3 regions of the Pedobacter sp. MR22-3 genome follow, and region 3 is predicted to be linked to each of the others. Evidence: riboswitches for the same ligand, from Rfam matches in the RefSeq annotation. Region 3 holds a riboswitch; each other region holds the start of a gene.
The links. A riboswitch is a leader RNA that binds a small molecule or an ion and turns the genes downstream of it on or off. The one in region 3 is predicted to bind cobalamin.
Positions count from the first base shown of each region.

Region 1 (9,865 bases), 480 kb from region 3:
CGAAATGGTGGATCGCTCACATCCTCCATCGGAGCAAGCAATAATGGGAATTCACCTAAATCTATATTTCCTATCTTAACAGACATTTTCTATCTTCAACGATTAATAATACATACAAAAGTACAAATAATGAATTTTGTAACACCTAATAAGGAAGAAATCAATCCCTTTTTACAATTACTTTTACTTCTATTTTACGGAATTGCCGGCGGACTGGTTTTTGCGTTAATTGGATTAGTGATCGCCTTCCTAATGTATGGTACAAATTTGATTAGTAATGTAGATGCACTTTTAGCGGGTGAACCGTCATATCTGAATGGGTTGAAAGTCATGCAAATTTTTTCCTCAATAGGAACCTTTATTGTGCCAGGAATAGCTCTGGCCCTCACCGAGAAACAAAAGGTAGCTAAATTTTATGGGCTTGGTAAACCGAAATTTCCGCTGATTATTTTGGTTTTCCTGATTATGATCGCCAGTATGCCATTGATGGAATGGACAGCAATCTGGAACCAAAAGATGATCTTGCCTGAATTTTTAAAAGGAATTGAGCAATGGATGAAGGAGAAAGAAGATGCTGCGATGGGGATTACAATTAAACTCCTCACCGTAAGGAACAATTTCGATTTTGTAGTTAATTTAATCATGATTGCAGTTCTGCCTGCTATCGGTGAAGAACTGATGTTTCGCGGAGGTGTGCAAAGATCACTAAACAGGGCTTTTAATAATCCGCACACTGCAATCTGGTTATCAGCCATTATTTTCAGTGCCATACATGTTCAGTTTTACGGCTTTATCCCACGGATGCTTTTAGGCGCAGGCTTTGGTTATTTATACTATTTTAGTGGTAGCCTTTGGTATGCTATGCTGGCGCATTTCATTAATAATGCATATGCTGTTTGCACTGCATTTTATATGCAAAAGCATAATATGCCACTGGATAAAGCAGATGAACCTATTGGATTTCCGTGGTATGGTTACTTAATTAGTGCAATAATTACCATAGCTTTGTTTAACTTTTTTAAAAACAAAGCAGAACGTGAGCGAAAACTGGATTAAAGTTTATACAACTTCCGATGCATTTGCAGCAGAGGTATTAAAACAAGGATTAACTGAGGCTGGTATTCCGGCGGTTACGATAAATAAGCAATTATCTGCCTACCATTTAAATGAAATCCATGTGTTGGTGAGTAAGGACGATTTTAACAAGGCCATTGAATACATCGTTGAAAACGAAATTGAATAATAGTAATAAGACCTTAAGTTCTACACCTTTTACCCACTATCACAAATGAAAACAAGGGCAATAACCGCTTTCTTTTTTACTATTGTAATGTTAGGCTCCATCTTTTTAGGAAGTTATGCCTTCACCATATTTTATTTAGTATTAAGTATTTTATCTCTTTTTGAGTTTTATAAGCTAATTAAAAATTCAGGAATCCGGCCTCACCGTAATATTGGTTTAATTGCCGGAGCATTGATATTTTTGATGGCTGCTGGTTTGCATTATCTAAAATATGATGTTAAATATCTTCTGCTTTGTATTCCATTAGTTTTTTCTGTCTTTATCACAGAACTTTATAAGAAGAATAAAATTCCATTTGCCAATATCTCCTATACATTTGTAGGCTTTGTATATGTAACCATTCCTTTCTGTTTTTTCCACGCTTTAGGGTTTTTAAAAAACTGGAGTGAATACAATTTTCATTTTCCGCTGGCTTTTTTATTGATGCTTTGGGCTAATGATACGGGTGCCTATCTTTTTGGTGTAAAATATGGTAAGCGCAAATTATTTGAACGTCATTCTCCAAAGAAGAGTTGGGAAGGTTTTTTTGGCGGAATGTTTACCAGCGTTTTGGTAGCGTATGGTTTGTCATTTTTATTTACCGAAAATCCATCATGGGTTTGGGCTGGAATGGCCATATTAATAGCCAGCTTTGGCACACTCGGAGACCTGGTAGAATCTATGCTGAAGAGAAGTCTAGATACTAAAGATAGTGGTGGATTATTGCCCGGCCATGGCGGCTTGCTAGATCGTTTTGATGGGTTATTATTAGCCGCACCAGTGGTTTATGCTTATTTGTACCTGATTTTGTATTAAACCATTTGGATTTTATATAGTATAAACCATATAAGAAAAATATAAGGTTAATGGGTTTTACTATAGCACTTATATGGTAAAATAAAGCTTTATTTAATCACCTGAACTGGTTTTTTGTGTTCATCAATCGCTACAAAGGTAAAATCGCCATGTACGGCCAACTCTCTTCCTTCTGCATACATTTGCTCAATGTAAATTTCTACATTCACCTTTAAACTGGTATTGCCTACATGATTTACTTTTCCTACCAATTCAATAATGGTTCCTGCCGGAATTGGTTTCTTAAAGTCGATTCTGTCGCTGCTTACGGTTACCATTATTTGCCTGCTGAATCTTGTAGCCGTGATAAATGCCACTTCGTCCATTAAATGCATGGCGGTACCACCAAAAAGGGTATCATAATGGTTTGTTGTGTTTGGAAAAACGGCTTTAAAAATACTGGTTTTTGAATTTTCGATTCTTTCTTCTAAGGTCATGGGTTAAATATAAAGGGTGTAAAAAGCTTTGACAACTTTCTTTCTTAAAAAGTTGTCAAAGTAAGGTTTTATTTTAGAGAAAACGATCGTGTTTCTTCCTGATTGACCACACGGGCATGGTAAAAATGAATTAGTTTTGTGCGGCTGTGCTTAAACCATCTTCAGTTTTACGCATTTCTTTAGCGGCTTCCACCATTTCAATCAGGGCTTTTTTGGTTTCATCCCATCCACGGGTTTTTAATCCGCAATCTGGATTTACCCAAAGCTGATTTCCAGGAATAACAGCCTTCGCTTTTTTAAGTAAATGAACCATTTCTTCCCTTTTAGGTACGCGTGGAGAGTGAATATCATAAACTCCAGGGCCAATTTCATTCGGATATTTAAAGTTGGCAAAAGCATCTAAAAGCTCCATTTGGGATCTCGAAGTTTCAATAGTAATTACGTCAGCATCCATATCTGCTATGTTTTGAATAATATCGTTAAATTCAGAGTAACACATGTGTGTATGAATTTGTGTTTCATCCTTAACACTGCTTGCAGAAATTTTAAAGGTATTTACAGCCCAGTTCAAATAAGTCTGCCAGTCTTTCTTCCTTAAAGGTAAACCTTCTCTGATAGCGGGCTCGTCAATCTGAATAATTTTAATCCCCGCATTTTCCAGGTCGACAACCTCATCCCTGATGGCCAATGCAATTTGCGTACAGGTTTCTGACCGTGGCTGATCATTACGCACAAAGGACCATTGTAAAATAGTTACTGGTCCGGTTAACATCCCTTTCATGTATTTGGATGTTAAAGATTGCGCATACGATGTCCATTTCACTGTCATAGGCTCCGGGCGTGAAATATCACCATAAATTATGGGCGGTTTTACGCAACGGGAGCCATAGCTTTGTACCCAGCCATTTTTCGAAAAGGCAAAACCTTCCAGCTGCTCGCCAAAATATTCAACCATATCATTGCGTTCAAATTCACCATGTACCAGAACATCAAGGTCTATTTCCTCCTGCCATTTTACTGCCTTTGCAGTTTCTTCGGCTATAAGTGTATTGTATTCATCTTTCGTAAAAGTTCCATTTTTAAACTTAGCCCTCCAGCTTCTTACTTCTGCTGTTTGCGGAAATGAACCAATTGTTGTTGTAGAATACTTTGGTAAATTAAGTTGTTGCTGCTTAATTTTTCTCAGAGAAAAATGACTTTTACGTTCTGAATCTTCAGCCTTTAAATTGGCTACGCGTTCTTTTACTATAGGATTATGGATAGAGGTAGATGTTTTTCTGTTGTTTAAAGCATTTTTGTTTTCCTCTAGTTTTTGCAGGGTAGATGCAGGGCCTTCGTTCAAGATCAGCTTTTTCAGGGTTACAATTTCGGTTACTTTCTGTTTAGCAAAAGCCAGCCATTGTTTTACCTCAGCAGTTAAATTTTCTTCATTGGTCTCATTTTCCAAATCAACCGGAGCATGGATTAAAGAACATGATGGTGCAATCCAGACACGTTCTGTGCCTATTTTCTCAATAGCTTGATTAATCATAGCGATGGAATGTTCAAAATCGTTTTTCCAGATGTTTCTACCATCTACAACACCTAAAGAAAGGATGGTATTTTCTTTAAGTTGAGGCAATACATCAGCCAGTTGATTTTCAGCCCTTACCAAATCTATATGTAAAACATTTACCGGAAGTGATGTGGTTAACGCCAGGTTATTACCAAGACCTTCAAAGTAGGTTGCAAGAACCAGCTTGATTCTTGGAAAGGCTTTCCGAATTTCCTTATAGGCATATTCATATGCTTTCTGTTCCTTTTCTGATAAATCTAAAGCCAGAAAAGGTTCATCAAATTGAATATATTCAACATCCAAAGCATCCAAACGGGCTAAAATTTCCAGATAAACAGGAAGCAGGTTTTTAATTAAGTCAATCTTTTCGAAACCACTTTCTTTTTCTTTACCCAACAAAAGGTAAGTAACCGGGCCAATTAAAACCGGTTTTGTGATGATCCCCAGTTGCTTGGCCTCATAAAATTCATCAATTATTTTGGTGGAGAGAAGTTTGAAAGGTTGGTCTTTATGAAATTCAGGAACAATATAATGGTAGTTGGTGTCGAACCATTTGGTCATTTCCATAGCAACCACATCCAGCCCATCTTTCTGATAGCCCCTGGCCATGGCGAAATAGAGATCCAGCTCAGTGTTTCCCTTTTTTAAAATCACTTCGTTATACCTCTTCGGAATGGCACCAAAAGTTAACGAATGATCCAGCACATGATCATAGAAAGAGAAATCATTCGAAGGAATGAGGTTAATTCCGGTTTCCTGCTGAAGTTTCCAGTTCTCGTGGCGGATGTTTTTTCCTACCTGAAGTACATTTTTGTAGCCCGTTTTACCTGCCCAGTAATTTTCGCAGATTTTCTTTAATTCGCGGTAGCTACCAATTCGCGGATAGCCTAGATTTTGCGTTAGCATTTCTTTTAAAGATTAAGTAAATAAATCGTTTAAAAGCCCTCAAGCAATATTCTATAATGATTTCTGTAAAAAATGAAAAGGAAAGGCAGGGGCATACAAAACCCACTCATCAGCAAAAAGCTTAAAGCAAATTTTAATAAAATGGTTAATTTTATTGTGAACCTATCAGACCTGACCTGTTGCTTTTTTACGCGAAAGCACCGTCAATTCGATATCTGGCAGGTCTCCTGACTTATTCCCGGTTTTATCGCCTTCCCATCCCGAAAAACAGAACAGTGGCATTATTGATAAAACCGTTGTCTTTATTTTAAAAGACAGAATTTACAGTTGCGCGACAGCTCGTGATTTGCACACGATTCCCTTTTAATCTACAGCTAAGTAAAACCGATATCGGTTGATGAAAAATAAAGTTAAGAACTTGCATCAATACAAATGTATTTATTAACACGCAGTAATTGTAACAGGAAACAAATATTATTCTGTTTTCAAAATATAAAAGTCAAAAAAACTTAGCTATTTTTTGGTAAAAGATGTCGTGTAACAAATTTACGGCACTCTGTTTTTACATTCTTTTCGCTATTATATTTGAGTATCCAACAAACCAACCTAAACTATGATTAAAATGCAATTTAGAAAGCTATTACTGGCTTTTCTAATCGTAAACGGCAGTGCTTTTGCGCAGGAAGTACCTTCTCCAAAATCACATTTTGGCTTTGATATCGGCGATAATTACCAATTGGCTACCTATACGCAAACCGAGGCTTACTTTAAAAAATTAGCTGAAACATCTAAGCGTGTGAAACTGGTTGATATTGGCAAAACTGAAGAGGGAAGAAATCAGTATATGCTGATTGTTTCTTCACCTGAGAACCTTCAAAAGCTGGATCGTTACAAAGAAATTTCGCAACAGCTTGCCCTTGCAGAAATTACAACTGAGCAGGCAAAAGCACTATCTCGGGAAGGAAAGGCAGTGGTTTGGATTGATGGTGGTTTACATGCAACTGAAACCGTTGGTGCACATCAGTTGATTCAAACTGTTTATGAATTTGCTTCTAAAACGGATCCTGAAACCACTAAAATTCTTGAAAATGTAATTATTTTATTTACCCATGCCAATCCTGATGGGCAGGAATTGGTGAGTAACTGGTACATGCGTGAAAAAGATCCTGCAAAGAGAGTGTTATCTGGTTTACCTGTTCTTTATGAAAAATATGCCGGGCACGATAATAACCGGGATTTTTTTATGCTGAATTTAAAGGAAAGTCAGAATATCGGGCGACAACTTTTTGTGGAATGGATCCCTCAGATTATGTATAATCATCATCAGGCAGGCCCTGCCGGAACTGTTGTCGCTGGGCCACCCTATCGCGATCCTTTCAACTATGTTTTCGATGCCACACTCTTAACCAGTTTAGATGCGGTTGGGGCGGCCATGCATACCAGATTAAATGTAGAAGGAAAGCCTGGTTATACACAACGTGGAGGTTCAGTGTTTTCAACCTGGTATAATGGTGGGTTGAGGACAACCACTTATTTTCATAATATGGTTGGTTTACTGACGGAGATTGTTGGTAGCCCGACACCATCAGAAATCCCGTTAGTACCTTCCAGGTTATTGCCAAACAGTGATTCACCTAACCCGGTTACTCCCCGGAAATGGTTTTTTAAAAACTCCATTGACTATTCTGTTTCTCTAAATTACGCTGTATTAAATTATGCGCAGCGACATGCAGACGAATTGCTTTTTAATATTTATCAAATGGGCAGAAATTCAATTGAAAAAGGTAAGAAGGATACCTGGTCTTTTTCACCTAAAAAGATTGAAGCCATTAATGCAGCAGCAAAAAAAGGCGGATCGAATACTGCAGATGTTGGTGAGTATGATTTTGGCTCCAGACAAATGATGAGTGTAAAATATTTTGATACCGTGATGAAGGCACCGGCAAACAGAGATGCAAGAGGTTATATCCTATCTGCTGATCAGGCTGATTTTAATACGGCAATTAAATTCTTAAATGCGCTCATTAGAACTGGCATTGTGGTGCAGAAAGCAATGGCTCCATTTATCGTTGCTGGCAAAAAATACCCTGCAGGAAGTTATGTGGTTAAAACTGACCAGGCTTTTAGGCCACATGTATTAGATATGTTTGAGCCACAGGATCACCCCAATGATTTCAAATATGAAGGTGGTGCCCCTATACCACCCTATGATGCTGCCGGATGGACATTGGCTTATTTAATGGACGTAAAATTCGACCGTATCCAGGATGATTTTAGCGGACCATTTGAAAAAAATCCATATGGTAAGTTACTGGTTCCTGAAAATAAGCTCACTGGAAAAAGTTATATATTAAGTGCTGCACAAAATGATTCTTATACCGCTGTTAATGATCTATTGAAAGATAAAATAGAGGTTTACCGTTCGAAGGAAAACGGAGATTTTTATGTTTCTTCTGCCGGAAAATCTGTTTTGGAAAAGGCAAATGTGAAATTAAAATCTGCGACCATTCCAAAAGATAAAACGAAAATTTCTGCTTCAAGAATTGCCTTATGGGATAATTATGGTGGATCAATGGCATCCGGTTGGATGCGTTTTATTATGGAGCAGTATCATTACAATGCTACCGTTATTTATCCGCAGGATATTGATGCAGGAAGTTTAAAATCTAAATATGATGTAATTATTTTCGTTGGTGGCGCAATTCCGGCACTACAGGTTGGTGGCTTCGGCTCAAGAGCTTTCGAGCCTAAAGCAGAAGATATTCCTTTGGCATACAGAAATCGTTTAGGTAGGATTACCGCAGATAAATCTATACCTCAATTAAAGCAATTTTTAGAAGACGGGGGCAATATTGTAACCATTGGCAATAGTACAAATCTGGCTTATCATTTAAACTTACCAGTTCGCAACGCCATAATGGAGATTGTAAATGGCGAAGAAAAGAAACTCCCGGCAGAGAAATATTATGTACCTGGAAGTGTTCTACAAGTTGAATTAGATCCCAAACAACCCGCTAACTGGGGAATGGAAAATGATGCGGATGTGTATTTTGATAACAGTCCGGTTTTTAAATTAACCGGAGATGCCATTACCGCTGGAAAAATCAAACCATTGATGTGGTTTAAATCTGCTGCACCTTTGCGCAGCGGTTGGGCCTGGGGTCAGGCTTATTTGCAGGATGGTGTAACAGCTTTTGAGGCAAATTTAGGGAAAGGAAAGTTACTGGCTTTTGGTCCGGAAATAGCCTTTAGGGCACAAACCCATGGAACCTTTAAATTGATTTTTAATCAGTTGTATAAATAGAAAATTGATTGAGCAGATCGGTATCCTTTATATTATGGCCTTTTTACTTTCTGCTTACTAAGCATTCTTATAAAGTAGTTATTTTTATTTCATGAAAGTAGAAATCTGGTCGGATGTAATGTGTCCGTTTTGCTATATTGGTAAGCGTCATTTTGAGCAGGCCATAGAAAAATTGCCTTTTAAAAATGAGATCACGGTAGATTGGAAAAGTTATCAGCTAAATCCTGAATATCACAATACAAACAATGAAACGGTGTACGATTACCTTTCTAGAAGTAAAGGAATGCCGATTGAACAGGCAAAGCAAATGACGAAACAAGTTGCTGATATGGCTGCAAATGCAGGTTTAAAACTCGATTTTGATGCCAATATTCCGGCTAATACTTTTAATGCACACAGACTAATTCATTTGGCCGCCAAACACGGTTTGCAAGATCAGGCTGAAGAAAAATTGTTTGAAGCTCATTTTATAAATAGTCAGAACATTGATGATTTATCGGTTTTGATAGATCTTGCTGAGGAAATAGGTTTAGAAAAGGCCGAGGTAGAAGAGGTTTTAAAAGGAGATCAATTTAGCGAAGCTGTTCGTTATGATATTTATGAAAGCCAGAATTTAGGCATTCGTGGTGTTCCTTATTTTGTGATGGATAGAAAATATGGGATTTCCGGAGCACAACCTGTGGAAGCTTTTACTGATGCGCTTACCCAAAGTTTTACAGAATGGAAAGCCACTCAGCCTAAAACTACGCTTACTTCATTAAATAAAAATGATGATGCCATTTGCGATGAAAATGGATGTTAAATATAGGTTTGTTTCCCGCAGATTACACTGATCAATGTAGATTTTTCTGCGTAAATCATTTTGATCTGCGGGAATATTATGAACCTCTTCATGTTGAATTTACTTCAGCATCTATTAATAAATTAGATTACGCTCAGGATGATGATTGATTAAGTAATTACGCTTAATTTACCGCTGCTGATTTTTCAAAGGCGTTAACAGATATTCCAAGCCATTCACCCGTATTTCGAACATGGTAGCCATTAAATCGCCTAATTTGCCTTTAGGAAAGCCTTTGTCTTTATACCAGAGCAGGTAGCTTTCGGGGATATTGCAGATTAGATAGCCTTTATACTTGCCATAAGGCATTTGCATTTTGACTAAATCGAGTAATAAGGTAGGATCCATTAAAGTATAAAATCTAAATAGTTTTCTTTGTTAATGATAGAAAATGAGGCGTGTGGATAGTTTTTAGCAAAAAAACCAGGTATTTTCTTTTTTTGATTACTCCATTTAAAGTCTACTGCAACCATCTCTCCATTTTTAGTTTCAATTAAATCAATTTCCTGCTGGTCATATGTTCTCCAGAAATAATACTGAGCACCCTGTTGTTCGTAGTTGGTTTTTTTAATCCGTTCACTAAACCCATAGTTTTCCCATAAAATACCCTGATCATTCCGAAGTGATAATAATCTAAAATCATTGATAATTGCATTCCGGATACCGTTATCATAAAAATACCATT
Region 1 covers NZ_JAPIVF010000001.1:530,105-539,969, forward strand. The annotation lists gene dusB (tRNA dihydrouridine synthase DusB) at 1-86, opposite strand, end outside; gene OQ267_RS02380 (CPBP family intramembrane glutamic endopeptidase) at 130-1,056, shown strand; gene OQ267_RS02385 (putative signal transducing protein) at 1,037-1,243, shown strand; gene OQ267_RS02390 (phosphatidate cytidylyltransferase) at 1,289-2,098, shown strand; gene OQ267_RS02395 (acyl-CoA thioesterase) at 2,188-2,574, opposite strand; gene metE (5-methyltetrahydropteroyltriglutamate--homocysteine S-methyltransferase) at 2,705-5,035, opposite strand; cobalamin riboswitch at 5,235-5,439, opposite strand; gene OQ267_RS02405 (M14 metallopeptidase family protein) at 5,658-8,339, shown strand; gene OQ267_RS02410 (DsbA family oxidoreductase) at 8,431-9,141, shown strand; gene OQ267_RS02415 (DUF3820 family protein) at 9,310-9,528, opposite strand; gene OQ267_RS02420 (ATP-binding protein) at 9,528-9,865, opposite strand, start outside.
Region 1: another riboswitch for cobalamin. It lies ahead of metE (5-methyltetrahydropteroyltriglutamate--homocysteine S-methyltransferase); the one in region 3 lies ahead of OQ267_RS00195 (epoxyqueuosine reductase QueH).

Region 2 (9,865 bases), on a different contig from region 3:
GAATGAGAAAATCCCTGGCATGGAAGAGGTGAAAAAAGTAAATAAAGACTTCTGGAAAAAACGTTATGAAAGTATCCGTAATTTCGAGTCACACCTTTGTGCTAACGGAACAGTCATCTTGAAATTTTTCTTAAACGTAGGTAAAGCCGAGCAGAAACAACGCTTCCTCGAAAGGATCGAAGATCCGACTAAGAACTGGAAATTTTCATCCGGCGATATTAAAGAAAGAGGGCACTGGGATGATTACATGTCTGCTTACCAGGAAGCCATTAATGAAACCAGTACGGAAAGTGCGCCCTGGCATATTATTCCGGCTGATAAAAAATGGTTTGCCCGCTTAGCCATCAGTGAAATCATTTTAGACAAGCTGAAAAAACTGAACCTTGATTTCCCAACAGTAAGCGAAGAAGAAAAAGCTAAATTAGCTGAAACGAAATCGATTTTAATGGCCGAATAGTGAACTAACCATTGAACACTTATAAGAATTAATCAGCCTCAATTTTACTGTTTTACGAATAGCTTTATTTTACTACTTTTGCAGCGCTTTTGGTTTCCGGCGTTTTGTGCCGGAATTAAAAGGGAATGCAGTGTAATTCTGCAACTGTCCCGCAGCTGTAAGCTCTGTAACGGTTTTTAATTCTATGCCACTGTTTTTAACTGAATGGGAAGGCTAAATAACCGGGAGTAAGTCAGAAGACCTGCCACAAGTATATAATTTCATAGCTTTCGGGGATTGAAGCTAGGATTGGAGTACTTAACGGTTTCGTATTTTCATTTCCTTTTCTATCTGTTGGCTGTGGGCAAAACTCACAATCAAATGAACAAAACAAAATTCTTAATTGCAGCAGGCATTGGCCTTGTGCAATTTGGTATTGGCCAAGCCAATGCCCAGGACACCTTAAAACTAAAGGATGTGGTTATTTCTGCAACTAAAAACGATCAGAAACAATCACAAACAGGTAAAGTGGTCAGCATTATCAGTCGCGAAACTTTAGACCGCAGCAATGGCAAATCACTCCCTGAATTAATCAGCGAACAGGCAGGTGTCATTGTAGCCGGTTCAGGAAGTAACCCGGGATTAAACAAATCGGTATTTTTCAGAGGGGCAGGAAGTGCCTATGCGGTGGTGCTGATTGATGGTATCGTGCAGAATGATCCTTCAGGAAACGGCGGTGCCTTTGATTTACGTTTATTTTCCATTGATCAGATCGATCATATTGAAATTCTAAGAGGTGGCCAGTCTACAATTTATGGTTCTGACGCCATTGCCGGAGTCATCAATATTGTAACTAAAAAGGGTGGCCCCAAAGGGAATACGGTTTATGGCGTAGCCAGTGCCGGAAGTTATGAAACCTATAAAGGAACGATTGGTTTAAACGGTGCCGTTGACGGGTTTACTTATAATGTAAATTATACACACCAAAAAAGTGATGGCATCTCAGAAGCGGCTAACCCTGCAGGAAACAATACTGAATTTGACAAGGATGGTTATAAAACGGATGGGGTAAGTGCAAATTTTGGTATTCAGCTGGATAAGCATTTCTCTGTTAATCCATTTATACGTTATTACAGAGGAAATTACAAAATTGACGAGGGTGCTTTTGCTGATGGATTAGCCGCAAATAACACCACCCTTAAAAACTTCAGCGGCGGACTGAATACCAAATACGATTTTGGCTCCGGTAAAATTAACCTGAACTACAGCTATCAGAACACCTCCAATAATACTTTAAGCAGCTTTAGTGGGTTTCCTTACACCAGCATGGGTTCAGGCAGTATCAGCCTGATTGATTTATTTTACAACCAGAAGCTGGGTGAGAAATTAAATCTGTTGGCCGGAATAGAAAACAGGGAAATGCATTTAACTTCTGGTGCCAACCGCCCTGAAACCCACATTTTTGCCGCGTATGGCTCTTTGTTTTTACATGATTTGAGTGTTTTTAACCTGGAAGTTGGCGGACGTTACAATAAACATGAACAATATGGCGAAAACTATACCTATACCATTACCCCGAGCATCAACATCATCAAAGAAATTAAATTATTTGGAACCGTTTCAACGGCATTTAAAATTCCAACGCTCAATATGCTGTTCGGGCAGTATAGCGCAAATTTAGACCTGAAACCTGAAAAATCACAGAATTACGAAGCAGGCGCAAACTTCAGCTTTGCCGATGATCAATTTTCTTTACGTGTAGCTGGCTTTAAAAGAGACTTAACTGATGCCATTATTTATACGCCTGCTCAATACATCAACCAGGAAAGTCAAAAGGTTAAAGGTTTTGAAATTGAACCAGCCGTGAAGGTCTGGAAACTTGACATCAATGGTTATTATTCCTATGTAGAGGGGAACGAGTTCAATAGCATTAACAGCAAAGTTGAAGACTTCTTGTTCAGAAGACCTAAACATACTTTTGGGCTAACAACAGGCATTCAGGCCACTTCAAACTTGTATGTAAATGCTAATTTCAGGTATTTTGGTACCCGTACCGATGGAAATTTCGCCACCTATGCGGTAGAGCATTTACCGGGTTATAAATTACTGAGCGCTTATGCCGAATATGCCTTAGCCAAAAGAAGGGTGAAAATTTTCTTTGATGCCAAAAACATCTTAAACGAAAAATACAATGAAATTATCGGTTATAACACCTTAGGTTTCAACTTTAATACCGGGGTAACTTTTAATATCCGGTAAGAAAATATAACTTTGTATTGTTAATTTACCATAAACGAAATGTCTAACTTAAAATTTAATCCCCGCAACGTTATCCTATTGCTCATGATATTGGTCATTACGGCCTTGCGTTTGCTGATCACCTTTAATTCTGACGCACTTCAGTTTGCCAACTTCTCTTCTATAGGCGCTGTGGCTTTGTTTGGCGGTGCGTACTTTAAAGACCATGTAAAAGCATTTGAATTTCCATTGCTGAGTTTATTTTTAAGTGATTTCATTTTGGCGAATACGATTTTTAAACAATACAGTAATGGATTTCTTTACGAAGGTTGGTACTGGACGTACATTGCCTTCGCTTTAATGGTATTGGTTGGCCGTGTATTATTACGTAAAATAAATGCGGTATCCTTACTAGGTTCTACCCTTGCCATTACTTTAATTCACTGGATCGTCACCGATTTTGGTGTTTGGTTTAAAAACCCATCCTATACACAAGATGTTGCCGGTTTTTGGTTATGCTTAGAAAGAGCCATTCCTTTCGAAATCAGGTTTTTAGAAGGTACATTAATCTATGGCGTGCTTCTTTTTGGTGCCTATGAAATATTAAAATCAAAATTCCCGGTACTAAGATTACAAACGCAAAAGTTATAATTAAACCTATTTTTTTATTGATAAATCCTCTTTTGATTCCGGTCAGAAGAGGATTTTTTTTATCTTTACTTTTCGCTTTTTGAATTTTGATCAACCATAAAAAGCAATTCCATCATCATCCTAACGCTAAACATACTGCACCATGAAAGTTGTTTCTTTTTTACCTGCTGCCACTAAAATGATTTATGATATGGGTTTACAGGACTATCTTTACGGCGTCACCTTCGAGTGTCCGAAAGAAGCTGCTGATCAGCCCAAAATTGTGCGATGCATCCTGGAAGGTAAAAATTATACCAGTATCGAGATCGACCGGATCTTTTCGGCGTCCAAAGCCCAGGGCAAAAGTTTGTATTGGGTAGATGATGAACTGTTAGCAAGCATTGCACCAGATATTGTGTTCACTCAGGATATCTGTGAGGTGTGTAATATCGATACCATTTGTACAGAAACAGCAGTGATGAAACTCAGCAAGCAACCTGCGCTGGTTCCATTATCACCGAACAACCTGCAAGACGTTTATGAATGTGCCATAACCATTGCCAAAGCGCTTGGTAAAGAAGAGGTGGCTTTGCATTACCTGGCTAATCTTCAGCAAAAAACCGATGCCATTCTGGATACCTTAAGGGCAAACAGAGCACCACTGAAAAGGGTGATGCTGATGGAATGGATTGAGCCTGTGTACAATTGCGGACATTGGATTCCATTTCAGATTGCAGCTGCAGGTGGCGTGGATATGCTTTCCAACCCGGCGGGAGATTCTATTGTAACACCCTGGGATAAGATCTTAAAATATAATCCTGAAGTTTTGGTTATTGCGCCATGTGGTTTTGATATCAATAGAAGTCGAGAAGAAATGGATTTATTAACCTCCAAAAACGGATGGGAAAACCTCGAAGCCGTAAAACGAAATCAGGTTTACCTTGCTGATTTTGATATGTTCACCCAACCCAGTATAGGTACCCTGGTTGAAGGCATTGAGGCTTTAGCGTGTATGTTTCATCCTGATTTGTTTGTTCCCAATGAACAAATCAGCCGTAAATTCATTAACCTCAGCAGTGCTGTGTTTCTTCATCAGCCAGTTTAAATTTATTTATGAAATTAGTCGTGTTAACGGGGGCAGGGATCAGTGCAGAAAGCGGATTAAAAACCTTCCGGGATAGTGATGGCCTATGGGAAGGATATAACATATATGATGTAGCCACGCCCGAAGCCTGGAAGCGAAATCCTGAACTGGTACAGCAATTTTATAATGAGCGTAGGCGTCAGGTACTTGCGGCACAGCCTAACGCCGCTCATTTGGCATTAGCTGCCTTGGAGCGCCACTATGATGTGGAAATCATTACCCAAAATATCGATGATCTGCATGAAAGGGCAGGTGCGACCAAAGTGACGCATCTGCATGGCGTGATCACCAGGTCTCAGTCTGATCGGGTACCCCACCTTACGTATCCCATTCGGGGTGCTGAAATAAAAATGGGCGAACTTTGTGAGCATGGGGCTCAGCTGCGTCCGCATGTGGTGTGGTTTGGCGAGCCTGTACCCATGATTGAAGTTGCGGCCGAAATTTGCCGGCAGGCTGATATTTTTGTCTTGATTGGAACATCCCTGGCCGTTTATCCAGCAGCCGGATTAATTGATTTTGTTCCTGCCGGTACCACTAAATACATTATTGATCCTAAAATACCTGATGTAAGTCGCTATCAAAATGTGGTCACCATTGAGAAAGGTGCCGTAGCAGGAATGAATATGCTTAACGCCATATTAGCCGGTGGATAAGAAAGTCTGTATTTTTAACTGGAGTGGTGGTAAAGACAGCACACTTGCCCTGCATTATGCTTTGCAGGATCCTTCCATCGAAATCCGTTACCTGGTGACTACACTAACCGAAAAATATAACCGGGTTTCCATGCATGGGGTGAGGGAAGCTTTGCTGATCGCCCAGGCAAAAAGCATTGGTATTCCGCTGTATCAAATTCGCTTAGGAGAGATGCCGGATATGGAAACCTACGATACCACCATGGCAATTCACCTCAAAAAATTTAAAAGAGAAGGCATTACACATGCTATTTATGGCGATATCTTTCTGGAAGACCTTCGTACTTACCGTGAAAGCAAGCTAAGGGAAGTTGGCCTGCACGCCATCTTTCCACTCTGGAAGAGAAATACAAGCGAGTTGATTGCAGAATTCTTACAGCTGACCTATAAAACCATCATTGTTTGTACACAAAGCAATCTTGGAAATATCTGTGGAGCAGTAATCACCGGTAGCTTAATTGATGCACTTCCGCCAGCCGTTGATCCTTGCGGAGAAAATGGGGAGTTCCACACTTTTGCTTTTGAGGGACCCATCTTTCACCATAAAATCAGTTTTAGCCTTGGAGATAAAGTATTCAGAACTTATCCTGCACCAGTGCAGAAAGATGATGCTGCCCACGCATCAAAGGCCAAGCCTGCCGTTTCTGGCTTCTGGTATATTGATTTAGTATAGTAAATTGGTGTATGCAAATTTTTTGGCATCATTTTTTCTTAAGTACTGGTAATTAACTAAATCACACACATCAATGAAACCTGCTTGTATGGTTAGGGTACCAGAGTAGATTCATTTAAAGGAAAACGTTATGAAAAAGATATTTGTAGTTATCGCATTAAGTTCAGTAATGTTTGCTTGTAACAATAAGGCAAAAGAAGAAGCTGAATTAAAACAAAAGGAAGCTGAAAAACAACTGGCGGTAAAAGCCGTGAAAGACAGTTTACGTTTGGATAGTTTTAAAAGGGCTGAAGTAGCCAAGGTTGAAGCAGAAAAAGAAGCTAAACATCAGGCAGAATTGGCTGCAGCAAGAGCTGCAGGTGCCAGATCATCAAGATCAACAAGGTCATATGCAAGTACCGGCCGCAGTTCAGGTGGAAGCTCCAGCTCCTATGGTGGTACTCAGCCTACAGCAAAGAAAAAAGGCTGGAGTGATGCCGCAAAAGGTACAGTAATCGGTGGTGCGGCAGGTGCCGTGGGTGGTGCCTTGATTGATAAGAAAAAAGGTAGAGGTGCCATTATCGGTGGTTTAGTTGGTGCTGGTGGCGGTTATTTAATCGGCAGAGGCGAAGACAGAAAATCTGGTCGTGTGCAACCTAAAAACTAGATAGCATTATGAATAAAGGAAGCGGTTATTTTTAATAACCGCTTTTTTTGTACCCATTTTTTTGGCTTTACTGCCCTGGCAACCACCGGCAAAAGTACTTATCGCCCTTCGGTGCCGCCATCACCTTCGCGGCTACCCGACCTGTTGGTATTGCCTTCAATGGAAAAGTAAGCGGCACTGACCACAAAGAGCCAGCAGGTAAAGGAGAGCAGCAGCAAAGGCCAGATGTTCGCATCAATGCTTATGGCTTCCTGGTTAAACAGCGCTTTCAGGTAATGATACAGCCATGCAGCAAGGCCGGGAATAAGTACTAACGATAAAAAATTCGTTATGCTTGTACCTGTATGGTTTACAGGAATTGAGGGGATTGTTTTCATCATTTTTTAAACTATCGATACTGGACTTTCAGGATAGGAAATAGGCATTGGTTTTCCGGTTTTGGCGTGTTCAAAGCGCAAACAAGACAATGCAGGATTGCCCTGGCCTTAAAATTAATGGGAACTGCGAAAAGATTGATATAAGTTTTTCTGATCGTTTAGACAGCATTTATCATGCAATGCGCCACCAACTGAGAAAAGTTTAAAGAACTCTTTTTGCAATTGTGGTAGAACACTACCATGCCGCGACAATACATTAGTGGTGTGCTTATGGTAAAGCTGGGTTTGATAATGTTATCACCTACAATCTTATTTCTAAGACCTAACATTGTTGGCTAAAGTTACAACACAAACATTGACTTTTCGATTGAACCAATTATTACTATATTTTTTCATTATTCTGCCGCGCAGGAAGGAGGTTCTTCAGATCTAATAATCATTTTTCTTCCCCATGTGATACTTGAAAATATCCCGTCACGATATACCCAGGCATGTAATAGTGCTGCCGAAAGATGCCCCACTACCATAAAGAAAAGTACCCAGGCCATCACACGATGAGCGTCATGCAACAATGCATATAAAAATGGGCTATGCGGGAGGATTGGAGGAAGATTTATACCCGGAAATAGCTTTACCGAAAAACCTCCGGCAGACAATTGTGCCCATCCTGTCAGTGGCAAAGCCAGCATCATACCATACAGTAGCCAATGCAAGGTTCCTGCTGCTTTTGACTGAAATTTGGACATGCTGGCAGGCATTTTGGGTACGGAGAAACATAACCTGTTTACAAAACGAATAATGACCAACAGCAGTATAGCTATACCTAGAGGCACATGGAGGTCAAGTAACCAGGGCCTCCAGGTTAAGGAGGTCATCATACCTAAGCCGACAAATATCATGGCCAGTATCAGTGCTGCCATCAGCCAGTGCAATATTCGCGCGGTAATATTGAAGTACGCTGGCGGAGCCGAAGGTATATTTTTCTTTCCAGACATGTTTACTTGTTTTTAGGATTATCATTTTGATGTTTGCCTACTGCATCCGTAGCCTTACCATAGCCGATCTCCCGTACACGATCGCTGTGCGAATGAGCATAAATGCCGGCCCGGGCTGCCAGAACGGGATCATCCGAAAGGGTAATTCCCTTTGGGACACGGGTAGGGTCAAAGTTAACATCCCTGCAACCACCCTTCGTCTGGTCAAAAACATGGGATACTGCCAATGTGCCGGCTACTATCTGTCGGCGGCTTTCCGGCCAAACCTGTGAAGGATCATTTACCGGATCGCCTGGTTCGGCCAAAGTCAGCACAAGGTCCCAGTATAGCGGCCCCTTTTTAAGGCGCTGTTTCAAATCCTCAAATAGGAAATCGTGACTGGCCTGTTTACGCTGGCTGACACTCCACGAAGTGAATGGTGCGTGTGGCCGCATAGACCAGCGTATTGGCTGCTTCCTGCCATTTTTATCAATTAAAATGAATGAATTAATCACGTTGTACTGTGCTCCGGCAAAACTGCGGGTCCAGGGTGCAGTAGCATCCCATTTGACATATTTCTTTACTTCCGGATATGCTTTCAAAAAAGCGGCCACGCGTGCTGGATCAGGAGTGCCCGTAGCCGGGTTGGGCTTATAGGCCTCCATTTGTTTGAGAAAACCTTCTGCATCACTGGTGGCAAAAAAAGGTTCATTGTTCAATTTCATCCGCCACTGTTCTCCGTCATCTGCGGTAAGCATCAGGGCCATACTGACCGTTCGGGTGGAATTATCAGGGGCATAGGGATCGGGACTACCCAATGAAAAACGTCCTATAACCGGAACTTCCTGCTGGGCAAATACGCTCGCAATAGAAAATGGTACAGCTTTACCGGAGGCACGGAAAGTGCCTTCGAAACAAATACCTTTACCATGAGCACGACGGTAGCCTGCCGGGAATGTAATGGGCGTATCCTTTAGGAATGTCCGGGTAGTAATACGTCCGCCAATCAGACCTGCTGACCAGGCAAAGGTCAAAACTAATGTGCCTGCAATCAGCAGAATGCCACACAATATCAACGGAACACGCTTTGTTCTGAGATAGGTAACTAAAGCATTTTTTTTCATAATAGTCCAATATAATGAGGTGCCGGTGTGCAAACTATAATAGTTTGTATTGAATTGTACTTTTCCATTTCTATTTAATTACCGCACAAATGTAGCGTGACAGAAAAGGAAAAAAATTACACTTTCCAGCTAAAAAAAAGGACTTTACTGCTTTAAGAATTCTTTTGGGGTCAGGCCTGTATGTTTTTTTGTAAAACGGGTAAGGTAAGCGGGTTCAGTAAACCCCAGATCATAGGCTATTTCCTTCACGGTCTTTTTACCGAGGTGCAATTCCTTCCGGATTTCCATAACAATGCGGTCCTGAATCAGGTATTTTAGATTTTTATTGGTGATACTATCGCAGATCTGATTTAGCTTTTTTGCTGAAATATTTAACTGTTTGATATAAAAGGCAGCTCCTTTTTCTTTAATAAAATGCGTTTCTATCAAACTCATCAGTTTTCCGAAAACAGGATAGTCCACATAATCTCTGGGCCCAGGGCTTTCCTCAAAAATAGATGACACCTGAAATAAAAGCGAAAACACATAGCTTTCCATCATTAAAGCCCTGTTATCGGTACCGTACTCCGCCAAAAGTAAATCAACGATTTTTCCCATTGTTCTGGCACTTTTACTATCAAAGGATACCAGTTGGTTTATAAAATATCCATTGAGATAGTCGGAACCGATTTTCTGATTGATCCAAAAGAATACATCATTATGAATTAAAAATAAAAACCCCTTTTTATCAGTCAGGTCAATTTTAATATTCTGGTATGGGTAAATGACGACAGCCTGATGGCCAGGCATTTCAAAATCAGTAAAGTCAATACTAAAAGTGATAGTTCCGTCAATCTCCGTACTCCATAGCAACAGATGGAAATTAAAGCGCTGATAATGATCGAAAGTACCGGCAAGTAATTCTTCCAGCCTAAACACCTCAATAAATGGG
Region 2 covers NZ_JAPIVF010000007.1:161,151-171,015, reverse strand. The annotation lists gene OQ267_RS18700 (polyphosphate kinase 2 family protein) at 1-457, shown strand, start outside; cobalamin riboswitch at 531-721, shown strand; gene OQ267_RS18695 (TonB-dependent receptor plug domain-containing protein) at 818-2,695, shown strand; gene OQ267_RS18690 (DUF6580 family putative transport protein) at 2,735-3,325, shown strand; gene OQ267_RS18685 (ABC transporter substrate-binding protein) at 3,468-4,409, shown strand; gene OQ267_RS18680 (SIR2 family NAD-dependent protein deacylase) at 4,418-5,101, shown strand; gene OQ267_RS18675 (diphthine--ammonia ligase) at 5,094-5,813, shown strand; gene OQ267_RS18670 (YMGG-like glycine zipper-containing protein) at 5,944-6,459, shown strand; gene OQ267_RS18665 (hypothetical protein) at 6,558-6,839, opposite strand; gene OQ267_RS18660 (cytochrome b) at 7,232-7,831, opposite strand; gene OQ267_RS18655 (catalase family peroxidase) at 7,834-8,934, opposite strand; gene OQ267_RS18650 (helix-turn-helix domain-containing protein) at 9,079-9,865, opposite strand, start outside.
Region 2: another riboswitch for cobalamin. It lies ahead of OQ267_RS18695 (TonB-dependent receptor plug domain-containing protein); the one in region 3 lies ahead of OQ267_RS00195 (epoxyqueuosine reductase QueH).

Region 3 (9,865 bases):
CGAAAAACTCTGGTCACCCTGGAAATTAGAGGGCGATGAGCTGATTGAAGGGAAACAGGATGCCTTGCGTATTGCGCTGCAGGAACAGCATCTGGCAGGGGTGGATATCATCAGTGATGGAGAGCAGACACGCCAACACTTCGTAACGACTTTTATCGAGCATTTAAGTGGTGTAGATTTTGAAAACCGTAAGGTCGTAAAAATCCGTGACCGTTATGATGCCAGTGTTCCTGTTGTGGTAGGTGAGGTTGCCCGTCAAAAGGCAGTTTTTGTTAAGGATGCCAAGTTTTTGCGTACACTGACGGATAAACCGATCAAATGGGCATTACCGGGACCGATGACCATGGTAGATACCCTGTATGATGCCCATTACAAAAGCCGGGAAAAACTGGCCTGGGAATTTGCAAAACTACTCAATGAGGAAGCCAGGGAATTGCAGGATGCAGGGGTGGACATTATCCAGTTTGATGAACCGGCATTTAACGTATTCTTTGATGAGGTAAACGATTGGGGAATGGCAGCGCTGGAAAGGGCCAGTGAAGGTTTAACCTGCGAAACGGCAGTGCATGTGTGCTACGGTTATGGCATAAAAGCCAATAATGACTGGAAAAAAACACTGGGTTCAGAGTGGCGCCAATACGAAGAAATCTTCCCTAAGATCCAGAAATCAAATATCGATATCGTGTCCCTGGAATGCCATAACTCGCATGTGCCATTGGACCTGATTGAACTTGTACGTGGTAAAAAAGTAATGGTAGGCGCAATCGATGTGGCATCCAATACGATTGAAACACCAGAAGAAGTAGCGGATACGCTGCGCAGAACGCTTGCGTTTGTCGATATCGAAAACCTCTACCCCTCTACAAACTGCGGTATGGCACCCTTGTCCCGAAACGTGGCAAACGGTAAGCTGCGTGCGTTAAGCGCAGGGGCTGAAATCATACGGAAAGAATTTGGGATGTAATTTTTCTGAGCAATAGAAATATATTAAAATCAAATTGAAAAAGTTATTCGCATTATTGAACAAGGTAGGTTTCGACGGTTTCCTGCTGATGATAGCCACCATGATCCTGCTGGCCTATTTTCTGCCGCAGCCGGGCCTTGTTAAAGAACCCGTTTCGCTCGAGGAGATTGCTAACGCAGGCGTATCGCTGATTTTCCTGTTTTATGGACTGCGTTTGAGTGTAGAGAAATTAAAAGCCGGACTTTCCAACTGGAAAATGCATATTGTTGTCCAGTTGACAACCTTTTTGTTCTTCCCACTCCTCGTTTTGGCATCTCGCCCCCTGTTTATTGGCACTGATTATGAGCTGCTCTGGCTGGGTGTATTTTTTCTGGCAGCCCTGCCGTCTACGGTTTCCTCTTCGGTGGTCATGGTTTCCATTGCCAAGGGCAACATCCCGGCCGCCATTTTCAATGCGAGCATTTCAAGTCTGATCGGGGTAGTGGTCACGCCGGTCTGGATCGGGCTGTTCATCGCTTCAGCAACCGGTGGTTTCGATGTTTCTGCTATCGTGATCAAACTGGTATTTCAGGTCCTGTTACCGGTCATCATCGGCATCAGCCTCAACGCCCGTTTTGGCGCCATTGCCGAGAAGTATAAAAAACAGCTTAAATATTTCGATCAGGCGGTTATCCTCACCATCATTTATACCTCGTTCTGTAAGTCATTCTCCGAGCATCTTTTTGATGGCTTCAGTGCCCTTGAACTTGCCGGACTTGCAGCGGCGATGATTGCCCTGTTTTTTGCGGTGTTCTTTTGCGTTGGACTGCTCAGCCGCTTGTTTGGCTTTTCTGCTGAAGACCGCATCACGGTTTTGTTCTGCGGATCCAAAAAATCACTGGTTCACGGCACGGTCATGTCAAAAGTGCTTTTTCAGCACAGTACCATCACCGGCATCATATTGTTGCCGCTCATGCTTTATCATGCCCTTCAACTGATTGCCGCCAGTATCATCGCCCAGGGGATGGCTAGGCGAAAAGAGGCATCATCTCCAATACAGGGGATAAAAACAGCAACATGAAACTTTTAGAAAAAATACAACTGGGTAATGCCAGCTTAAAAAATAGAATGGCCATGGCAGCGATGACCAGGGGCCGTACTGACAGCAATGGCCTGGTGGGTGATATAACAGCAGAATACTATGCCCAGCGGGCAAGTGCAGGTCTGCTCTTTACCGAGTCCATCAGGATCAGTGAAGAGGCCACCGGCAGTCCGCTCACGCCGGGTATTTTCACCAAAGAGCAAATAGCAGCATGGAAGAAGGTAACCACTGCGGTACATGATAGCGGTGGCGTTATTGTAGCCCAGCTTTGGCACACCGGCCGTATTGGGCATTCTATAGACAGGAATGGGAAGCTCCCTATTGCACCATCACCCCTGCCCATCCGGGGGATGCGGCATTATACCTCCCAAGGCATGAAAGATTTTGAGATCCCCCGGGAAATGTCCACCATGGAGATCATGCAGACGATAAAAGACTTTGGCCAGGCCGCAAAAAATGCTATGGTGGCATGCTTTGACGGAGTCCAGCTCCACGCGGCCAACGGCTATCTGCCCAGCCAGTTCCTGGCTGAAAGTGCCAACCAGAGGACGGACAATTATGGCGGCAGTATCCCTAATAATACCCGCTTCACAGTGGAGGTGATGCAGGAATTGATCAGTGTAGCAGGAGGTGAAAAAGTGGGCATTAAAATATCCCCATTCCATCCCTATGGCGATATCGTATTGGAGGACCCCGTAGCTAGCTATACCCACCTGATCGAAGAACTGAACAAACTGGATTTTGCCTATGTGGAACTCATGCGGCGCAGCCCACATTTCCCTTCACCTGAACATTATGTCTGTGAAGACGAGATTGCGTTCTTTGGCAGGAAGATCCGCCAGAGGGTTATTGCAAATGGAGGCTATGATAGGGATTCCGCCGAATCTGAACTTGAAAAAGGTATTGCGGCACTTGTTTCCTTTGGGAACTTGTACATCGCCAACCCCGACCTGCCCGAGCGCTTTGAAAAAAATGCCGCGCTAGGCAAGCCAGACAGGGCAACCATGTTCGGGGGCGGGGAACAGGGGTATATTGATTATCCATTTTGGAACGGATAAAAATTAGGTCTATAATTCTTGATTTTTTTTTACCTTACGTCGCTGTTCTTTGCATAACATCAATCGGAAAGGTTTTGCTTAACTGCAGATTAATAGGGAATCGTGTGCAAATCACGAGCTGTCGCGCAACTGTAAGTAACAAACAAGGTTTTCATTAAGCATATCCACTGTTCTAATATGAATGGGAAGGGTGATGAGAACTGTTACAAGCCAGGAGACCTGCCTGTTCCGAATGGACGATGCTTTCGCGGTCTGAAGCTTTTGGTCTGAAAGGTGGTTGTTTCCTATGTGGTACATTTCCCTGTGTGATTCGTGTGGCCCCGCCTTTTCCTATTTTTTTCCAAGATCTTCTCTCCAGCGGCATTGCGTTAATAAGCCGGCCGGCAACTGTAAATAAAATTTTGGACCCGTTGGTCAAAAAAACGTTTGAAATGAGCTTTAAAAGAGAAAAATTGGAACTGCCGCATGGCGGAAAAAAACTGCTGCTGCATTCCTGCTGCGCACCCTGTTCGGGAGAGGTGATGGAGGCCATCATTGCATCCGAAATAGATTTCAGCATCTTCTTCCACAATCCCAACATCCACCCAAAAAAAGAGTACGAACTGCGCAAGCAAGAGAATATCCGCTTTGCGAAGAAGCACAATATCCCCTTCATCGATGCGGACTATGACGTGGACAACTGGTTTGAAAGAGCAAAGGGGATGGACATGGAACCTGAACGCGGGATACGCTGCACGATGTGCTTTGACATGCGCTTTGAGCGCACGGCCCTTTACGCCTTTGAAAACGGCTTTGATGTGATCTCAAGTTCGCTGGGCATATCGCGCTGGAAAAACATGGAGCAGATCAACGGTTCGGGCATCAGGGCGGCATTCCACTATGAAGGTATCACTTATTGGACCTATAACTGGCGCAAGGCAGGGGGATCCTCACGCATGCTGGAAATCAGCAAGGCTGAGGAATTCTATATGCAGGAATACTGCGGATGTGCGTATTCGCTCAGGGACACCAACAAATGGAGGTTGGAGAACGGAAGGGAAAAGATAAAGCTGGGTGAAAAATACTATGGTAGAGACTAGCGTCTGTGCCGTCCAAAAGGAGGATGTCCGCGAAAAACTGGCAAGCTTTGGTCAGGACAATCCGAAGCTGCCCCTTATTTCCCATTTGGAGCGGATGGATTATTTTTCATCCCTTGTGGCTGGTATTGCCAATTCCTTTGTCGGCATTTTTGAAACCGGGCGCAGTACACCCGCCTTGAAGAAGGGAAGCCCGGACATTGCCGGCTTTGATCCCCTTGCCCTCGCTTTTGCCTGCAACCTTCGCAGGGATACAGGAGAAGCTTGTTGGCTGCTATTCCTATCAAGCTATTTCGGAAGGCATCCGAAGCATCACTGGGACCTTATGGAAAAGGTCTATCTTGGCCCTGGAATGGGCGACGGATGGACATGGGAAAATGCCAGTGCGGATCCTGTTGCCTTTGCAGGTTGGCTAGTGGAAAATCAGCCTGAACTATCGCGGTATGGGAACATGGCCAGGGCACACAAATACGTTTCCTTTGGAAGCTATAAAGCGATGAAAACGGCCGGCGATATCCAGACCTATATCTCTTGGGTAATAAATGCGGGAGGCCACCGGGAACTTTTCCCTGCAAGTGCACTATCAGAAGGCGGATCACCTTCACATATTTTTGATAGGCTGTACGCCGCCATGAACATGCAGCTGCGCTGTAAAAAGGCCATTACCTTTAATTACCTCTCGCTTTTGGGCATACTTGGCGTGGCAGGGATAGAGCCGGCAAGGCCATACCTCAGCGACCATCTCCCTTCAAAGCTGGGTGCAAATTGGCTGTTCGGTGGGAACGCCGTACCAAAGCGCCGGGCAAATGAACTCGAACCGATCGTAACGGCTCTTGCCCACCACCTGGAACTACCTTTCATCATCCCTGTGCTCCGCCAGGCCTTCGCACAGATTGCCGCGGGTAGTCATGCTGAGGCTATTCAGCGGTTCAGGTGGCGACACAACAGATGACCATCAAAAAACAGATGATGAACATAGCAGAAAAAACTGAACAGTCCGAAACCCATGTGTTCAAAGTGGTGTTTCCCGAGACCACCAACCACCACAACACGATGTTCGGCGGAAGGATTTTGATGATGATGACCGAAACCGCTTTCATCACAGCAACACGTTTCAGCAGGCGAAACTTTGTACTAGTGAGCAGCGGAAAGATCGATTTTGAAAAGCCCATTCCGGCCGGCACGCTCGTAGAGCTGGTAGGCAGGGTTACCCGTGTGGGCCATACCAGCCTGGAGGTGACCGTTTCGGTATACCTGGAAAAGATGGGAGAAGAATACCGTGAAAAGGTGGTGAGCGGGGCCTTTACGCTGGTGGCCATCGGAAGCGACGGCCGCCCCGTGCCGGTTATATACTGATGTTGTGCGTGTTCTTGATCTCGGCCATGACGAAGGTACTGTGCGTACTTCCGATACTATCTACTGAACCGAGCTTGTTGAAAACGAAATCCTGGTAATGCTTCATGTCCCTGGCATAGACCTTCAGAATGAAATCGTAGTCGCCGGAAATGTTGTAGCATTCCACCACCTCATCGATTTTCAGGATGTCGCTCACAAAATTGTGGCCGATCTTTTTGTCATGCTGCTTGAGCCGGATGTTGCAGAAAACGATAAACCCGTGGTCGAACTTCTCTGCGTCAAGGATAGCGATGTATTTTTTGATGTACCCACTGTTCTCCAGCCTTCTTACTCGCTCGAATACGGGCGAGGCGGAAAGGTTGACCAGTTTGGCCAGTTCCTTGGTCGTATGTTTTGAGTTGGCTGCCAGCAGTTTCAGCAGGGCGAGGTCGATTTCATCGAGGTTGTTCATGGGTTAATTTTTCTTTGGCCATCCAAAGATATAGGTTAAAATCAGAAAAATATATCGAAAATATGGATATTTTCAGATGCATCAACTGATAATAAACTGATGAAAAGTCATATCAACTTTACCAGCTAACATAAAGCGATCTCGTTTATTTGATGAATACAATCATATTATTTCATCAGAATAACCTGATCCGTAATTTATGCTTCCGCTGCATGCGTTTTAAAAGATATTTTATACAAACTGGAAAAATATCCCGATTGAATTGAACCACTTGCCCTACAGAACATTTCATATTTCTTTATTATTCTGCTCAATAAGGTTTGCCACATTTGAATTAAAGGTTTTTAGGTTTGCTCCGAGGCCGACAAAAAATTCCAGATCGGCAGTTTCTACACTGATAATGGCTTTTTGCAGGATCGTCTCCCCGGTAGCCGTAAGTCTTATTGTTTTAGCCCTGGTATCCGTAGGGTGCCCGTGTCGGGTAATAAATTTTTTATCTTCCAGGGTTCTCAATACTTTAGATACCATCATCCTGTCAGCATTACTCTGGTTGGCAATATCAATTTGCGTGACTGTACTGCTTTCTCCCGAAAGCCAGGCTAATGCACAGAGTAAGGCAAACTGCGTGTGCGTCAGATCTAGAGGATCTAACACACGCTTTAACCTCCTTTGCCACAACATGGTCAGCTGACCAAGAAGGTAACCCGGACTGTCTTCAGGCTTTTTAAAATGAAATTCAATTTTTTTGCTCATCGTCTGTTTGTTGCATCTGTGAAGAAATCAGGTCAAAATCATTCCGTTTTATCTCGAACTTACTATTTGGCTTTAAAAATTATTCAGTTGGGTTTTGCCTGAAAATTGCTAAAAACCTGTTTTTATTTAGCGTTCAGGAAAGTAAGTTTATAACCATCAAGATCCTTAACATGGAAAGCCCTGCCAAAGGGTGTTTCTATAATCGGTCCGGCTGTTGTAATGCCATTGGCTGTAAATTCCTCTTTCAGTGCGTCTACATGTTTATCAACGGCAAACCACAGCGCAACGCCGGTGCCTAACTCTTTTCCTTCAAGAGGTTCAAGCGGGGTGCGGATAGCAAAACTGGCCTCTCCCTGATTGTATTTGAAAACGCAGGCCTGCGGGTTCGTTTCACCAATTTCAAAGCCTAGTTTTTTTTCATAGAAGTCTTTTGATGCCTCTAAATTTTTTACCTGTAGTGATGCAAATGTCAGTAGTCTCATGATCCATATATTTAATTGTTGTCACAAATATAGTAATCACGACAACAATATACAAATATTCTATAAATTATCTGATATTTACCTTAATCGGTATGCCGATCAGAAACTTAATACCATGTAAGAAATATTGAATTAGCGGAATACTTTTGCTTTTTTACAAATGGTAATGTCATCTTCGGTAAATTCACAAAAGATTTTATTTTTCCTTAGAGATGCCGAGTTTTATATAGCTATCCGTTGACCATTTTATCTTAAGGGGTTCTCCCGCATCATGAATGTTTTCCTGGCTTACGACCTTACCGCTTCCATAGTTAATTTCCGCAAACGGGTTTTTATTGATGTTAAGCGCGACAACCAAACGACTGCCCTTAGCCAGCTTTTTGCTAAAAACCCTTGAACGGCTAAAAGGTATCTGTTCGAGCTTGCCCGGAACGAGCAGTTTACGTTTACTCCTATCCTGCGCATAGCTTGCCCGGCCGAGGTAGTAAGAAAGCTGAAAGTAATCTCCCGATGATGTGAGTTCATATAAAATCAATCCCACATCCATGTCTTTTTTATTGATGATGGCCTGGAGTTGCCCCTCAAAGTTTCCGCTGACCGTTACCGCCTGCTCAAAGGGCTTGCTAAAGAAAAACAATCCGTTGCTGCGGTCGAGCTCCTTTTTTATAATGGGATCAGGGTAATAGTCATTGTAATATTGCGTCCTGTCAGCTAAATCAACTACCTGCTTATTGTAATTTACCTTTTTAGGCTTTATCCCGGACAGTAAGAAATCTTTTCCAACAGGATTGGTCAGGTAAAACTTCACCTCCCTGCTTTCCATATGCGCAAGTGAGGATGCGTGCCTCCACCGGTTTGTACCCATGGTCTGATAATTTACCCGGTCCTGGATCAGCTCCGGCCTTGGTCCGCCTTTTAAGATGTAATCGAACCACTTAAAGGTAATCTCCCTGGTATTGATCAGTGACACCGGATCGACCTTGTAGCCCCGCAGGATAGGCGTTCCTCCTTTCTGCGCACCGAAATGGTCGTAAGGACCAATGATTAAATAATGCTGTGCATGGGGATTGTAGCGGTAATGTTCCTTAAAGTATTCCATTGCGGATACTTGTCCATCGTCATAATAACCCGTAATGCTCAGCACAGGGATGTTAATTTTAGAAAAGTCATTTTTATAGGGAACCATCGCCTGCCAATAGCCATCATAATCGGGGTGGCTTAGCCATTTCTGCAAAAATGGGTTTGGCTGTCCATCTATGCTATCCATGCGGTTATAGGCCGCTCCGCTAAGCCACCATTTCTCTCTCATATTTCGCCAACGCTGGCGGTCTTCATTTACCGCGTCATCGGTAAACCGGTTTCCGGTAACATAAAAAGCCCACTGGTAATTTGCCGTCTGAAAGATATTATTTTCCATTGGCAACCCAAGTCCGGGTATGGCGGCCACATAGGGGACAATGGTTTTCAGTGCCGGGTGCAAATGCTTGGTTGCTGCCCACTGCGCAAAACCCGAATAACTTCCACCATACATCCCGACCCTTCCATCGCTCCAGGGCTGTTGGATGATCCAGTCAATTACGGTGTTTACATCCTCCACTTCATGCTCATAAGGTTCTATTTTATCCTGACTAAGCCGTTTACCACGGGTATCGGCAACAATACCAACATAGCCGCGATCGGCCGCATCCATCGCCTCAGAAAGGCTCCGTTTTATATTGGTATAAATGAAAAATAATAAAGCGGCCGGAAGCTTTGCCGGATTGCTTTTCTTTCTGACCACGACAGCGGAAAGCGTAACGCCTTGTTTTGACGTAATCAGCACATCTTTATCGATGAGGTAAGCACTGGTGTCTACCTGAGCCACAGTATTTTGGGCATTCGCTCGCAAGCCGTAAAAAAAGCACAGCAAGCCTATACCAATAATTTTTAGTTTCATTTTTTTAATCTGTTATATGAATTTATTTTAAAAGCAGTTGCCTGAGTTTCGGGGCTTGCCTGGTGGAAACAAATACCAGCTCACCTGAAAGGAGCTTTACAAATAGTCCACTTTCGTTGTTATCGATTTTATCTATATAGTTTCTGTTGATAATCTGGGAGCGGCTTGTCCTGAAGAATACATCGCCGGGCAATTTTTGCTCGAGTTGGTTGAGTGAGGTTTTATGCAGTACAACCTGTTTATTGAAAAAGATCCTGGCATAATTATCCATTGATTCTATGAGGTGGATGTCCACGAGTTTGATCAGGTGGTATCGCCCGGAATCTTTGACGAAGAGCCTTTCCTCAACTCCAGGTCCACGTACTTTGAGCAGGTCAATTGCCTTTCTCAGCCGCTCCTCCCGTATTGGTTTCATCAAATAATCCACAGCGCTCACTTCAAAAGCCTTTAGCGCATAGGTATCGTATGCCGTGACGAAGATTACGGAGGGAACGCTCGCTAAAGATTCCAGTAAATCAAAACCCGTGCGTTCCGGCATCTGTACGTCGAGAAAAATTAACTGAGGATCTAACCTGCGGATCAACTCCTCCGCTTGATCCGCGTTGGCCGCCTGTCCGACAAGCTCAATGTGATCAAATGCGCTAAGCATCGCACTGAGCTCATCTCTGGCAGGTTTTTCATCATCAACAATTAAAGTTCTGATCTTGT
Region 3 covers NZ_JAPIVF010000001.1:46,409-56,273, forward strand. The annotation lists gene OQ267_RS00180 (methionine synthase) at 1-964, shown strand, start outside; gene OQ267_RS00185 (bile acid:sodium symporter family protein) at 999-2,024, shown strand; gene OQ267_RS00190 (alkene reductase) at 2,021-3,103, shown strand; cobalamin riboswitch at 3,156-3,345, shown strand; gene OQ267_RS00195 (epoxyqueuosine reductase QueH) at 3,535-4,182, shown strand; gene OQ267_RS00200 (hypothetical protein) at 4,169-5,131, shown strand; gene OQ267_RS00205 (acyl-CoA thioesterase) at 5,128-5,535, shown strand; gene OQ267_RS00210 (Lrp/AsnC family transcriptional regulator) at 5,525-5,986, opposite strand; gene OQ267_RS00215 (MarR family winged helix-turn-helix transcriptional regulator) at 6,275-6,739, opposite strand; gene OQ267_RS00220 (VOC family protein) at 6,862-7,221, opposite strand; gene OQ267_RS00225 (CocE/NonD family hydrolase) at 7,418-9,157, opposite strand; gene OQ267_RS00230 (LytR/AlgR family response regulator transcription factor) at 9,180-9,865, opposite strand, start outside; gene OQ267_RS00235 (sensor histidine kinase) at 9,841-9,865, opposite strand, start outside.